Regions from separate parts of the Streptomyces sp. CNT372 genome, predicted to be linked through region 2. Evidence: predicted binding sites of a transcription regulator. Region 2 holds the regulator's gene; the other holds the start of a gene.
What was found. The regulator HspR, encoded in region 2, represses chaperone genes until heat shock. The targets are predictions, from matches to a motif close to TTGAGNNNNNNNNNCTCAA.

Region 1 (6,531 bases), on a different contig from region 2:
GGAGCGCGAGGGCGAGATCACCGTTGGTCTCCCGGGCCAGCAGGGAGGTCGGGCGGTAGGCGGGCAGCCGTGCGCCGAGGTCCTCGCCCAGGAGCGGGGTGCAGAGACAGGCGACGAAGAAGCCGAGGTCGTACCGCTCCAGGTCGCTCACCGCCGCCGCGGCCGAGTGCAGCAGGACGCCGACGCCGTCCACCACCGGATACGCGGCGTTCAGACCGGCCGCGAGGTCCGCCGCGTCCGCGCGGTCGCGGGCCGTGGGCTCGCGGTCCAGCAGGACCAGCGCGTCGAGATCGGAGACGCCGGGCCGGGCCGTCCCGCGCGGCACGCTCCCGTACAGATAGAGGCCGTGCAGTCCGCGAGCCCCGCCGAAGCGGCCGCCGAACTCCTCCCGCAGGGCCGCCACGACCGGGGTGAACGGCGGCGGGACGCGGTCGGGGGAGCCCTCCCGGGCGATCGTTCCGTCCGGTTTCAGGCCGCGCGGCGGCGCGTGCCCCGTGGTGATCGGATCGCGGCCCCCGCCGTTCCGGTGCTCCATCGCGCCACTCTCGCGCGGCACCCCCGCTCCCGCCAGCGGATTTCCACCCCGCCGCCACGGCCGGCACCGCCTCCGGGGTCCTATGAATCTTGTAGTCGCATCGCGACCGGGTGTTGAGCTGGGGCATGAAGGAACGTGTGGGTCTGTCCGGCCCGGATCTGTGCAGTTTGACCCTGCATTTTCTGGGATGCGGCGCGGAGTGGTGAGGACTGTCAGTCCAGCCAGATGAGCATGGCGTCCCCGGCGTCTGCTGCTGCCCGGAAGAACGGAACCATCGCCTGGTAATGGCTGGTCACGTAGTCGAGCGACTCGCCGCGCTCCCAGACGGGGGTCGGGTAGATTTCGGCCTCGGCGAGTTCTGCCGGATGAACGCCTTCAACAAGGGCCTCGTGAGGCGTGGCGGCGAGCGTCTCTGCTGCGAGGCGCACGCGTTCGGGGCTGAGAAATCGGGGTCGCCCGTAACCCCAGTCTTCCGCCCCGGGGATCTCTTCCTCGCCGTGAACGATGTCGACGGGGAAGTCGATGCGACGCAGCAGGAAGTCGAGCGCGTGCCATGCCTTGTCGACGTCATGGCAGCGCGCTGCCAATGCATTGGGTGTTGCGTCCAACTCCGCCTCGATCAGATCGCCGACGAACTCTTGGGCCCAGTCGGGGTCCTGGATCGCGTGGTCGAGTTCGGCAGGAGTGAGGCGGGCGTATTCTCCGATCATGCTCATGGCCGGATGCTAACTTTAGGTGCTGACAAGCAGGTCAGCAGAGGTGTAGGTGTTTGCCCAACGGGGACTACTGTGTGCTCGCCCAGTCGGCGCTGATCCGATCGGCAACTGAGAAGTCGGTGCCGCAGTCCGGGCAGGTCGCGTTCCCGAAGACGTAGGTCAGCATGTGTGCGACAACGTATTGGCTGTCGGCGAGTGCGATGTCGTGGAGACGCCGACCGATGCCTCCCAAGTCTGCCTGGCTCGTGGCCCGGAGCGGGCGGGTGTCGATGGTGTCGTCTGACAGGGCGTAGTCCTCGCTGGTGCAGAAGAAGCCGCGCTCACCAAGGACGATGAACAGGTTGGCTGCGCAGCCGGGGCAGGAGACTTCGTACTCCTCGTTCCCGAGCCCCCAAGCCAGATCCTCGCTCCATCCGACGACGCCCTCGAAGGCGAGCATGGACTCCAGGAGGTTGATGTACTCGGTGCGGTCGGTTGCTGTCCGGAGATGGCGGTTCACCGATGCCAGCAGGGCCGCGATTTCCGCCGAGTGCTGTGAGCGGACATCGCCGGCTCCATGCGGCTGCTCGGCGCCTGCCATGATTGCCCCCGCCAGGTTCAGGGCGCTGACGGCTTGTTCCCGGTCTTCGTTCTCGGCCATGCCGGCCAGCCAGGGAAGCGCTGCGAAGCTGGCCGAGTAGACGCTGCCCTGGTGGCAGAGTGCGGACCACAGATCGTTCCAGAGCTCGGACTTGGGCTCGGACACGATTCGTGACAGCAGGGCGGGTATGTCCTCGGCGGAGCCGTAGGCGTGGCTGAGCTTCTGCCAGTCGGTCATGCAGGGGATCCAATCAGGCATGGTGCCTGCCAGGAGCATTGGGGCAGGAGAACATCTGTCCCTCCTCTCTCGGATTTCTTCCCAGGGTCGTCACGGTCGCAGTTGGTAGTGGCTTTTTCCGTTTGGGGTGAGTACGTGTCTCTGCACGGGGTGCCAGGCTCGCCGGAAGACGGCGGCGGGGTAGCGGTGTGCGACGAGCGCCTCACCAGCTCGGTGGGATGCGTCGAAGACGCGAGCGCGCCGTTGCTGCGCGAGTCGGGTGGCGGGGCTGGGCGCTGGCTTCCACCGGCGGCACGGAGACCTCGCCCGGTAGTACCCCTAACGAAACTGCCACGACCCACTAACGCGAGCCCGCGACGAAACCTCAAGCTGCAGAACGAAGAGATCCACGTCGCAGGACACCTCCGGAGCGTGATCGCTCACAGCGAACAACTCCAGGGGAACATCCCGGGGCTCACATGCATTGAGTCGGTACAGCTCAACTTGACTGCCGAAGGGGAGATCATGGCTGCCGATGCCGACGACTTCACGGTCCACACACCGCTGACCCTGCCCGTGCTGCCCCTGGACGACGAGGTCGTGCTGCCCGGCATGGTGGTGCCGCTCGACCTGACCGACACCGAGGTGCGGGCCGCGGTCGAGGCCGCCCAGGCGGCCGCGCGTACCTCGGGCAACAAGCCGAAGGTGCTCCTCGTTCCCCGGGTGGACGGCACCTACGCGGCCACCGGCGTGCTCGGGACCGTCGAACAGGTCGGCCGGCTGTCCGACGGGGACCCCGGCGCGCTGATCCGCGGTGTCGGGCGGGTGCGCGTGGGCGCCGGGACGACCGGGCCCGGGGCGGCGCTGTGGATCGAGGGCACGGTCGTCGAGGAGACCGTGCCCGACCCCCTGCCCGGCCAGGTCACCGAACTCGTCAAGGAGTACAAGGCGCTCGCCACCGACTGGCTGAAGCGCCGCGGCGCCTGGCAGGTCGTCGACCGCGTCCAGCAGATCGACGGCATCTCGCAGCTCGCCGACAACTCCGGTTACTCCCCGTTCCTCACCACCGCCCAGAAGATCGAACTGCTGGAGACCACCGACCCGGTCGCCCGGCTCAGGCTCGCCACCGAGCAGCTGCGCGAGCACCTCGCCGAGCAGGACGTCGCCGAGTCCATCGCCAAGGACGTCCAGGAGGGCGTCGACAAGCAGCAGCGCGAGTTCCTGCTGCGACGCCAGCTCGACGCCGTCCGCAAGGAGCTGCGCGAGCTGAACGGCGAGTCCGAGGGCGACGAGTCCGACGACTACCGCGCCCGCGTCGAGGCCGCCGACCTGCCCGGGAAGGTGCGCGAGGCCGCCCTCAAGGAGGTCGAGAAGCTGGAGCGCGCCAGCGACCAGTCGCCCGAGGGCTCCTGGATCCGCACCTGGCTCGACACCGTGCTCGACCTCCCGTGGAACGAGCGCTCCGAGGACGCCTACGACATCAAGGGCGCCCGGGCCGTGCTCGACGCCGAGCACGCCGGCCTCGCCGATGTGAAGGAGCGCATCACCGAGTACCTGGCCGTGCGCAAGCGCCGCTCCGACCGGGGCCTCGGCGTCGTCGGCGGCCGGCGCGGCGGCGCGGTGCTGGCCCTGGTGGGCCCGCCCGGCGTCGGAAAGACCAGCCTCGGCGAGTCCGTGGCGCACGCCATGGGCCGCAGCTTCGTGCGTGTCGCGCTCGGCGGTGTCCGGGACGAGGCGGAGATCCGCGGCCACCGCCGCACCTACGTCGGCGCCCTGCCCGGCCGGATCGTGCGCGCCATCAAGGAGGCCGGCTCGATGAACCCGGTCGTCCTCCTCGACGAGATCGACAAGGTCGGCTCCGACTTCCGGGGCGACCCGGCCGCCGCCCTCCTCGAAGTCCTCGACCCGGCGCAGAACCACACCTTCCGCGACCACTACCTGGAGGTCGAACTCGACCTGAGCGACGTGGTCTTCCTCGCCACCGCCAACGTCCTGGAGGCCATCCCGGAGGCCCTGCTCGACCGGATGGAGCTGGTCCGCCTGGACGGCTACACCGAGGACGAGAAGGTCGTCATCGCCCGCGACCACCTGGTCCCGCGCCAGCTGGAGCGGGCCGGCCTGGAGACCGGCGAGGTGACGATCGACGAGTCCGCGCTGCGCAAGCTGGCCGGGGAGTACACCCGCGAGGCGGGCGTGCGGAACCTGGAGCGGTCCGTCGCCCGGCTGCTGCGCAAGGTCGCGGCCGAGCACGAACTCGGCGACCGGGAACTGCCGTTCACCGTCACCGACGGCGAACTGCGCGGTCTGATCGGCCGGCCGCACCACGTCCCCGAGTCCGCCCAGGACCCGGCCGAGCGCCGCACCGCGGTGCCGGGCGTGGCCACCGGGCTGGCGGTGACGGGCGCGGGCGGCGACGTCCTCTTCGTCGAGGCGTCCCTGGCCGACCCGGAGACGGGCGGGGCCGGACTGACTCTGACCGGCCAGCTCGGCGACGTGATGAAGGAGTCCGCGCAGATCGCGCTCAGCTTCCTGCGCTCGCACGGCGCGGAGCTGGAACTGCCCGTCGCGGACCTCAAGGACCGGGGCGTGCACATCCACTTCCCGGCGGGCGCGGTCCCCAAGGACGGCCCGAGCGCGGGCATCACCATGACCACGGCCCTCGCCTCGCTGCTCTCCGGGCGGCAGGTCCGCACGGACGTGGCGATGACCGGCGAGGTGTCCCTCACCGGGCGGGTTCTGCCGATCGGCGGCGTCAAGCAGAAGCTGCTGGCGGCGCACCGGGCGGGGATCACCACGGTGGTCATCCCGAAGCGGAACGAGCCCGACCTGGACGACGTCCCGGCCGAGATCCTCGACAAGCTGGAGGTCCACCCGGTCACGGACGTCCGGCAGGTGCTGGAGCTGGCGCTCTCGCCGGCCGAGGCGCTGGTGCCGGCCGCGGTGGCCTGAGCCGGGCCCGAGCCGGGTCCGAGCCCGGGCCGGGGGCCTGAGCCGGGGGGGCTGAGCGGGGTCCGAGCCGGGACCAGGGCGGCCGCGGTGCCCGAGCCGGTGCGGGCCGAGCCGAGCCGGTGCGATCCGAGCCCGAGCCGGGGCGATCCGGCCGGGGCCCGGCCCGTGCCCGGGCGGCCGGACCCGGAGCCCCTGGGCCCGCCCGGGCGGAACTTCGCGTTCCGCCCGGGCGGGCCCTTGCCGTGCCCCTCCGCCGCGCGGCCCGGCCGCCTCCCGCACGCACAATGGTCGGATGGACACCTCCCTGCGGGCCGACTGCGCCAACTGCTTCGGCCTGTGCTGCGTCGCGCTGCCCTTCGCCGCCTCCGCGGACTTCGCCGCCGACAAGCCCGCCGGCACCCCCTGCGGCAACCTCCGGGAGGACTTCGGCTGCACAATCCACGCCCGGTTGCGCGACTCCGGCTACCAGGGCTGCACCGTCTACGACTGCTTCGGCGCCGGGCAGCACGTCTCCCAGGTCCTCTACGGCGGCACCAGCTGGCGCCAGGAGCCGGGGACGGCCGCCGGGATGTTCGCCGTCTTCCCCGTCGTCCGGCAGCTCCATGAACTGCTGCACCACCTCGACGAGGCGCTCTCCCTGCCCGCCGCCCGCGAGGTGCACCCCCGGCTGCGCGCCCAGCGGGACACCGTCGCCGCCCTCACCCGCGAGGACCCGGCCGCGCTGCTCGCCGTCGACGTCGACGCCTGCCGCCGGGAGGCGGGCCCGCTGCTGGGGCGGGCGAGCGAACTGGCCCGCGCCGGTGCGCGGGGCGGCCGCCGGGACCGCCGGGGCGCCGACCTGATGGGCGCGCGGCTGCGCGGCGCTGACCTGCGCGGGACCAGCCTGCGCGGCGCCTGGCTGATCGCCGCCGATCTGTCCGGCGCCGACCTCCGGCTCACCGACCTGCTCGGCGCGGACCTCCGGGACGCCGACCTGTCCGGTGCGGACCTCACCGGCGCCGTGTTCCTGACCCAGCCCCAGGTCAACGCGGCCCGGGGCGACGGCGCGACCCGGCTGCCGGGGACGCTGACCCGCCCCGCGCACTGGGCCTGACGCCGCCCCGGGACCCGGCCGGGTCCCGGGGCCGTGTCCGCGTTCAGCCCCTGGCCAGCGCCTGCACCCGGTCGTACGCGCCGTTGAACCGGTTGTGGTCGCCGACGATCGGGCCGGACGAGGTGTACTGCCACATCGCGTACGTGGACCAGCCGGCCGGCAGCGGCCCCGGGGTGCTGTCGTAGCGGGCGATCCACAGCGGGTTGGTGGCGCCGAAGCCCGCGTGGCCGCCCGTGCACTGCGTCCACCAGCTGGTCGCCGTGTAGACCACGGCCGCGCGTCCGGTCCGGGCCTTGTAGCGGGTCAGGAAGTCCTGGATCCAGGCGACCATCGCGGCCGGTGTCTTGCCGTAACAGGCGGCGCCGTACGGGTTCCATTCGATGTCGAGAACGCCGGGCAGGGTGCGCCCGTCCGCCGACCAGCCGCCGCCGTTGTCGACGAA
Region 2 (6,531 bases):
GCTCGGCGACCAGCACCTGCTGGAAGCGCCGCTCCAGGGCCGGGTCCTTCTCGATGCGCTCGCGGTACTCGTCGAGGGTCGTCGCGCCGACCATGCGCAGCTCGCCGCGGGCCAGCATGGGCTTGAGCATGTTGCCGGCGTCCATGGCGGAGTCGCCCCCGGCGCCCGCGCCGACGACGGTGTGCAGCTCGTCGATGAAGGTGATGATCTGCCCGTCGCTCTCCTTGATCTCGGAGAGGACGGTCTTCAGCCGCTCCTCGAACTCACCGCGGTACTTGGCGCCGGCCACCATCGCGCCCAGGTCCAGCGAGACCAGGCGCTTGTCGCGCAGCGACTCGGGGACGTCGCCCTTGACGATGCGCTGGGCGAGGCCCTCGACGACGGCGGTCTTGCCGACGCCGGGCTCGCCGATGAGCACCGGGTTGTTCTTGGTGCGCCGCGAGAGCACCTGCACCACGCGGCGGATCTCCTGGTCCCGGCCGATGACCGGGTCGAGCTTGCCCTCGCGTGCGGCGGCGGTGAAGTCCGTGCCGAACTTCTCCAGCGCCTTGTACTGGCCCTCCGGGTCGGGTGTGGTCACCCGGCGCCCTCCTCTGGTCTTCGCGAACGCGTCGAGCAGCTTCCGCGCGCTCGCCCCCTGGTCCTGGAGCACCTGTCCGCCGGCCCCGCCCGTGGCGGCGATGCCGATGAGGAGGTGCTCGGTGGAGACGTAGTCGTCACCGAGCTCCTTGGCCCGCCGGCCGGCGTCGGCGATGACGGCGAGCAGTTCGCGGTTGGGCCCGGGCGGCGCGACCGTGGAGCCGGTGACGCTGGGCAGCGCGGCGAGCACCCGCTCCGCGCCGGAGCGCACGGCGGCCTGGTCGGCCTCGACGGCGGCCAGCAGGTCGGTGATGTTCTCGTTGTCCCGGCCGGTCAGCAGAGCCAGCAGCAGGTGGGCCGGGGTCAGGTCGGCGTGCCCGTCCTGCACGGCACGGCTGCTCGCGGCGTTGATCGCGTCCCTGCTCTTGTTGGTCAGCTCGGCGTCCACGTTCGGTGTCTCCTCCTCGCCCGGCGGGGTGCTTCGGCCCTCGGTACGGACCGATACGGACCTGTCATGGGTACTGACTCAACCAGCGTACACAAAGTTGAGTCCATTCCGCTCAAGGTACCGGATGCGCCGTTCCCGGGTCCCGGGGATAGGTTCCGCCCATGGCCATCGATCCGCGCAACCCCGACGCGCCCTACCTCGCCTTCTGGCGCGAGCGGCACGTCTGCACCCTCACCACCCCGCGCCCGGACGGCACCCCTCATGTGGTTCCGGTGGGGGTGACGTACGACCCGGAGGGCGGTGTGGCCCGGGTCATCGCGAGCGGGCACAGCCGGAAGGTCGCCAACGTGGCGGCGGCGGGATCGGAGGGCGCCCGGGTCGCGGTCTGCCAGACGGCGGGACGGCGCTGGGCGACGCTGGAGGGTGTGGCGCGGGTCCTCACCGACGCGGCGTCCGTGGCCGACGCGGAGGCGCGCTACGAGGTGCGGTACGGCCATCCGCCGCGGCCCAACCCGGACCGGGTGGTCATCGAGATCGCCCTCACCCGCGCGATGGGCCGCGCCTGACGGCGGCCGGCCCGGGCCGGCCGCGAGCGCGCCGGGAGTGTCCGGGCAGCACAACGGCGCCATCGTGTTTCAGGTCCACGATGGCGCCGCTGTGTGGGGGAAGCACCTGAGCGATCTGTAACGACGGGGGAACCGCTCAGGCACTGCGGGGGGTGGCGGTGGCGTCCGACTCGACGAGCTGGTGGTCACGCGCGTCGAGATTGACGAAGATCATGCCGTACCTGATGGCACAGCGGACGGGCTGCGGTGCGCCTCGCGGCCGACGGAGGCACCGGTACGCGCGGACGTCCTCGTCCTCCTCGCGAGCGACGACGATCGGCTCGCCGAACAGGGTGACCATCAACGAGTCGCCACGGTGGGGAATAGCCGTGACGAGATCGATGAAATGCCACCCGGACCGGTAGGCCGTGGCCATCTCGCGCCGGAAGACCCGGTCGTCCGGGGGGATGGTCATGCGTCCGCACCCCGGCCGGTGGGCGCGCTCTCCCACGAGAAGTCGTTCCCGACGGCGACGGTCACCTTCGCCGGCCCGGACTCCCAGCTCGGGTCACCCGGAACGGCGAGCACCTGCGCCGGCTCGGACTCCCAGCTCGGGTCTCCCAGGGCGGCGAATGCACTGAAACCCGCCACAGCAAGACCGAGCGCGCAGAATATACGAACCATCCTGTTCATGGAGGATCTCCACCCCATTCTGTTCAATACCCTCCCCCCGCGTCTAAGACGATGTCTCACGCCGAATACTTCCACCAGCGAGCACAGGCATCATGTTCCTGTATTGCAGGACCCTGAGGGGGTGTCAAATGGTTTCTAATCATGATGGTTTCGGACATAACCACAGTGCCGGCGAACTCTGCGAAGCGGGCAAAAAGCTCTACGCGGCGGCACTGCGATCCGGCCAACTGTCCCGCTCAGAGGTGAAAGAAGCGCCCTGCCTGCTTGACCTCGCGCTGCTCCGCCCGGATCCCGACGACGCGCAGTGGCTCCGGCCCGTCCCGCCCGCCCTCGCCCTCAACCAGCTCATGCACCCCATCGAGCGCGAGATCCAGGAGCGCCGGCAGCTCGCCCTCACCGTCGCCGACACCTTCGAGCCCTTCCTGAGCCTCACCGCCCAGGACCTCTCCGCCCAGCACGCGATCACCGTGCTGGAGGGTCTGAGCCTGATCAACACCACTCTGGACCGCGTGACAGGAGAGTGCAACGAGGAACTCCTGACCGTCCAGCCGGGCAGCGGACGCCGTCCCGACACCCTGGAGACCGCGCTGCGCCGCACGGAACCACTGCTGCGCAACGGCGTGAAGATGCGCACCCTCTACCAGCACACCGCGCGCCACCACCCGTCGAGCCTGGCCTACGTCGAACGCGTCAGCGCCCAGGGCGTCGAGGTCCGGACGCTGGAAGAGATCATCGACCGGCTGATCATCATCGACCGCAAGGTCGCCTTCGTCCCGGCCCGCAGCGACCGACAGGTCGCCCTGGAGCTCCGCCACGAAGGGCTGGTGCGCTATCTGGTGGGCGTCTTCGAGCAGTTGTGGCTGCACGCCACCCCCTGGGAGGAGCAGCTCTCCTACGCGCCCGAGCTGGACGGCATCACCGGCGTCCAGCGCTCCATCGCGAAACTCCTCGTGGAGGGCCATGTCGACGACTCCATCGCCCGCCGCCTCGGGATGAACGTGCGCACCTGCCGGGCCCACATCGCCAAGCTGAACGCGGCCCTCGGCAGCGGCAGCCGGGCCCAACTCGGCTACCTGATCGCCCAGTCGGGCATCCTGGAGGAAGCACCCTGAGCCCCGGGAGCACGACGGACACCGACACCGCCGCTGCCACCGCCGGGCCCTGCCCCGACGGTGGACCGGGCGGCGGGGCCGGGCGCACGCACGGCGGCGGGCCGGGAGCTGTCCGCTCCCGGCCCGCCGCCGTAGGTGTGCGCGGGAATCCGTCCGGCTACTCCGGCCGCTTGGGCCGCCAGACCACCAGCGCGCTCGTCTGCTGCACGTCCTGGTACGGGACCAGGTCCCGCCGGTAGGACGCGTGCACCTGCGCCTCGCGCTGCCGCATCGCCGCCGCAGCGCCCTCCACGGCCGCCGACAGCTCGGCGACCCGGGACTGGAGCGCCGCGACCTGGTTCTCCAGTTCGATGATGCGCTTGATACCGGCCAGGTTGATGCCCTCGTCCTGCGACAACTGCTGCACGGTGCGCAGCAGTTCGATGTCACGGGCCGAGTACCGCCGGCCCCGGCCCGCGGTGCGGTCCGGGGAGACGAGACCGAGGCGGTCGTACTGCCGCAGGGTCTGCGGGTGCAGACCCGAAAGCTGCGCGGCCACCGAGATCACGTACACCGGCGACTCGTCGGTCAGTTCGTAGGGGTTGCGGCTGCGCCCCGGACGGTCCATGTCACGCTCCCTTCGCTGCCTGGAACAGCTCGGCCCGCGGGTCCTCGTCCGCGGTGGCCTCCCGGTAGGACTCCAGCGCCTCGCGGGCCTTGTCGCCGAGGTCCTTGGGCACGGCGACCTCCACTGTGACCAGCAGATCGCCGCGGGTGCCGTCCTTGCGCACGGCGCCCTTGCCCCGGGCGCGCATGGTGCGCCCACCCGGGGTGCCGGCCGGCAGTTTCAGGGTGACCGGCGGCCCGCCCAGCGTGGGCACCTTCACCTCGCCGCCGAGTGCCGCCTCCGCGAAGGTGACGGGCACGGTGACGGTGAGGTTGTCGCCCTTGCGGCCGAACACGGGGTGGGCGTCGACATGGACGACCACGTACAGGTCGCCCGCCGGTCCGCCCCGCTCGCCGGGCGCGCCCTTGCCGCGCAGCCGGATGCGCTGCCCGTCAAAGACGCCCGCCGGGATGCGCACCTGCATGGTGCGCGAACTCCGGGCCCGGCCGCTGCCCTTGCACACCTCGCACGGGGTCTCGGCGATCAGGCCGCGGCCCTTGCAGTCCACGCACGGGTCGGTCAGCGAGAACGAGCCGCTGCCGCCCCGCGAGACCTGCCCGGTGCCGACGCAGGTCGGGCACACCCGGGGGGTGCCGTTCTTGTCGCCGGTGCCCGAACACGCCTTGCAGGGCGCCTGGCTGGACATCCGCAGCGGGACCGTGGCCCCGTCGACCGCCTCGGTGAAGCTGAGCGTCACCTCGGACTCGACGTCCTGGCCGCGGCGCGGCTGTGTGCGCGCACCCGGGCCGCCGCCGCGGTTGAAGAGGCCGCCGAACACGTCCCCCAGTCCGCCGCCGAAACCGCCCGCGCCGCCGGGCTGCGCTCCGCCCTGGGCGCCCCCGAAGAGGTCGCCCAGGTCGAAGTTGAAGCTGCCGCCCCCGGCCCCGGGACCGGCCCGGAAGCCCCCGTTGCCGAACAGGGCGCGCGCCTCGTCGTACTCCTTGCGGCGCTTGGGGTCGCCGAGGACGTCGTTCGCCTCGGAGATCTCCTTGAAGCGGGCCTCCGCCTTGGCGTCGCCCGTGTTGGCGTCCGGGTGGTTCTCGCGGGCGAGTTTCCGGTACGCCTTCTTGATCTCGGCCTCGGTGGCGTCCTTGGGGACGCCGAGAACCTTGTAGTAGTCCTTCTCGACGAAGTCCTTCGTGCTCATCGACGTCCCTCCTCCCGGACGTTTCGCGCGTCAGCCCTCCTCGGGGCCACCGCTCTCCTCGTCGGCCTGCTTCTCTTCCTTGGCCGCGGCCGGGGTGGCCCCGGGCTGCGGTTCCGCCACGGCGACCCGCGCGGGGCGGATCGTGCGCTCGCCGATGCGGTACCCCGGCTGGAGCACCGCGACGCATGTGGTCTCGGTGACATCCGGCGCGTACGAGTGCATCAGCGCCTCGTGCACGGTCGGGTCGAAGGGCTCGCCCTCCTTGCCGAACTGCTGGAGGCCCATCTTGGCCGCCGCGGTCTCCAGGGACTCGGCGACGGACTTGAATCCGCCGACCAGCTCCCCGTGGTCCCGTGCGCGGCCGATGTCGTCGAGCACGGGCAGGAGTTCGGTCAGGAGGGTCGCCGTGGCGATCTCCTTCACCGTCACCCGGTCGCGCTCCACGCGGCGGCGGTAGTTCTGGTACTCGGCCTGGAGCCGCTGGAGGTCCGCGGTGCGCTCGCCGAGCGCGGTACGGACCTGGTCCAGCTGGGCCGTCAGACCCGCGGTCTGCGCTGCGTCCCCTGCCGGGGCCGCCTGGCCCTCCTCCTCGGAGGACTCGGCGGTCTCGGCGGCGTCGTCAGGTGTGGCGCCGGAGGGGACGTCGGGGTTCTCGTCGTCCGGGTCGAACCCCTTGGTCTCCTCACTCACGCGGCACCGCCCTTGCTGTCCTTCTCGTCGTCCACGATCTCGGCGTCGACGACGTCGTCGTCGGCCTTGCCCTGCTCGGCGCCCGGGGCGCCGGCTCCGGCCGCGCCGCCCTCGGGGGCGGCGTTCGCGTAGAGCGCCTGGCCGAGCTTCTGGGAGACGGCCGCGACCTTCTCGGTGGCGGTGCGGATCTCGGCGGTGTCCTCGCCCTTGAGCTTCTCCTTCAGCTCGCCGAGCGCGGTCTCCACCTCCGTCTTCACATCGCCGGGGACCTTCTCCTCGTTGTCCTTGAGGAACTTCTCCGTCTGGTAGACGAGCTGCTCGCCCTGGTTGCGGGTCTCGGCGGCCTCGCGGCGGCGGTGGTCCTCGTCCGCGTACTGCTCGGCCTCCTGGCGCATCCGGTCGACCTCGTCCTTCGGCAGCGAGGAGCCGCCGGTGACGGTCATCTTCTGCTCCTTGCCCGTCCCCAGGTCCTTCGCGGTGACGTGCATGATGCCGTTGGCGTCGATGTCGAAGGAGACCTCGATCTGCGGGACCCCGCGCGGGGCGGGCGGCAGACCGGTCAGCTCGAACATCCCGAGCTTCTTGTTGTACGCCGCGATCTCGCGCTCGCCCTGGTAGACCTGGATCTGCACGGACGGCTGGTTGTCCTCGGCCGTGGTGAAGATCTCGGA

Region 1: lon (endopeptidase La) is a predicted target of HspR. The motif match lies at 2,532-2,550, and genes of this name have one in related genera.

The regions. Positions count from the first base shown of each region.
Region 1 is NZ_KB897776.1:293,358-299,888, reverse strand. It holds gene C593_RS0101220 (nucleotidyltransferase domain-containing protein) at 1-535, opposite strand, end outside; gene C593_RS0101215 (YfbM family protein) at 748-1,251, opposite strand; gene C593_RS0101210 (hypothetical protein) at 1,319-2,068, opposite strand; gene lon (endopeptidase La) at 2,573-4,996, shown strand; gene C593_RS0101200 (pentapeptide repeat-containing protein) at 5,289-6,089, shown strand; gene C593_RS0101195 (lysozyme) at 6,133-6,531, opposite strand, start outside.
Region 2 is NZ_KB897777.1:213,199-219,729, forward strand. It holds gene clpB (ATP-dependent chaperone ClpB) at 1-1,027, opposite strand, end outside; gene C593_RS0103515 (TIGR03618 family F420-dependent PPOX class oxidoreductase) at 1,189-1,593, shown strand; gene C593_RS0103520 (hypothetical protein) at 1,730-2,047, opposite strand; gene C593_RS28750 (hypothetical protein) at 2,044-2,265, opposite strand; gene C593_RS0103530 (helix-turn-helix domain-containing protein) at 2,358-3,377, shown strand; gene C593_RS0103535 (heat shock protein transcriptional repressor HspR) at 3,535-3,984, opposite strand; gene dnaJ (molecular chaperone DnaJ) at 3,986-5,170, opposite strand; gene grpE (nucleotide exchange factor GrpE) at 5,201-5,860, opposite strand; gene dnaK (molecular chaperone DnaK) at 5,857-6,531, opposite strand, start outside.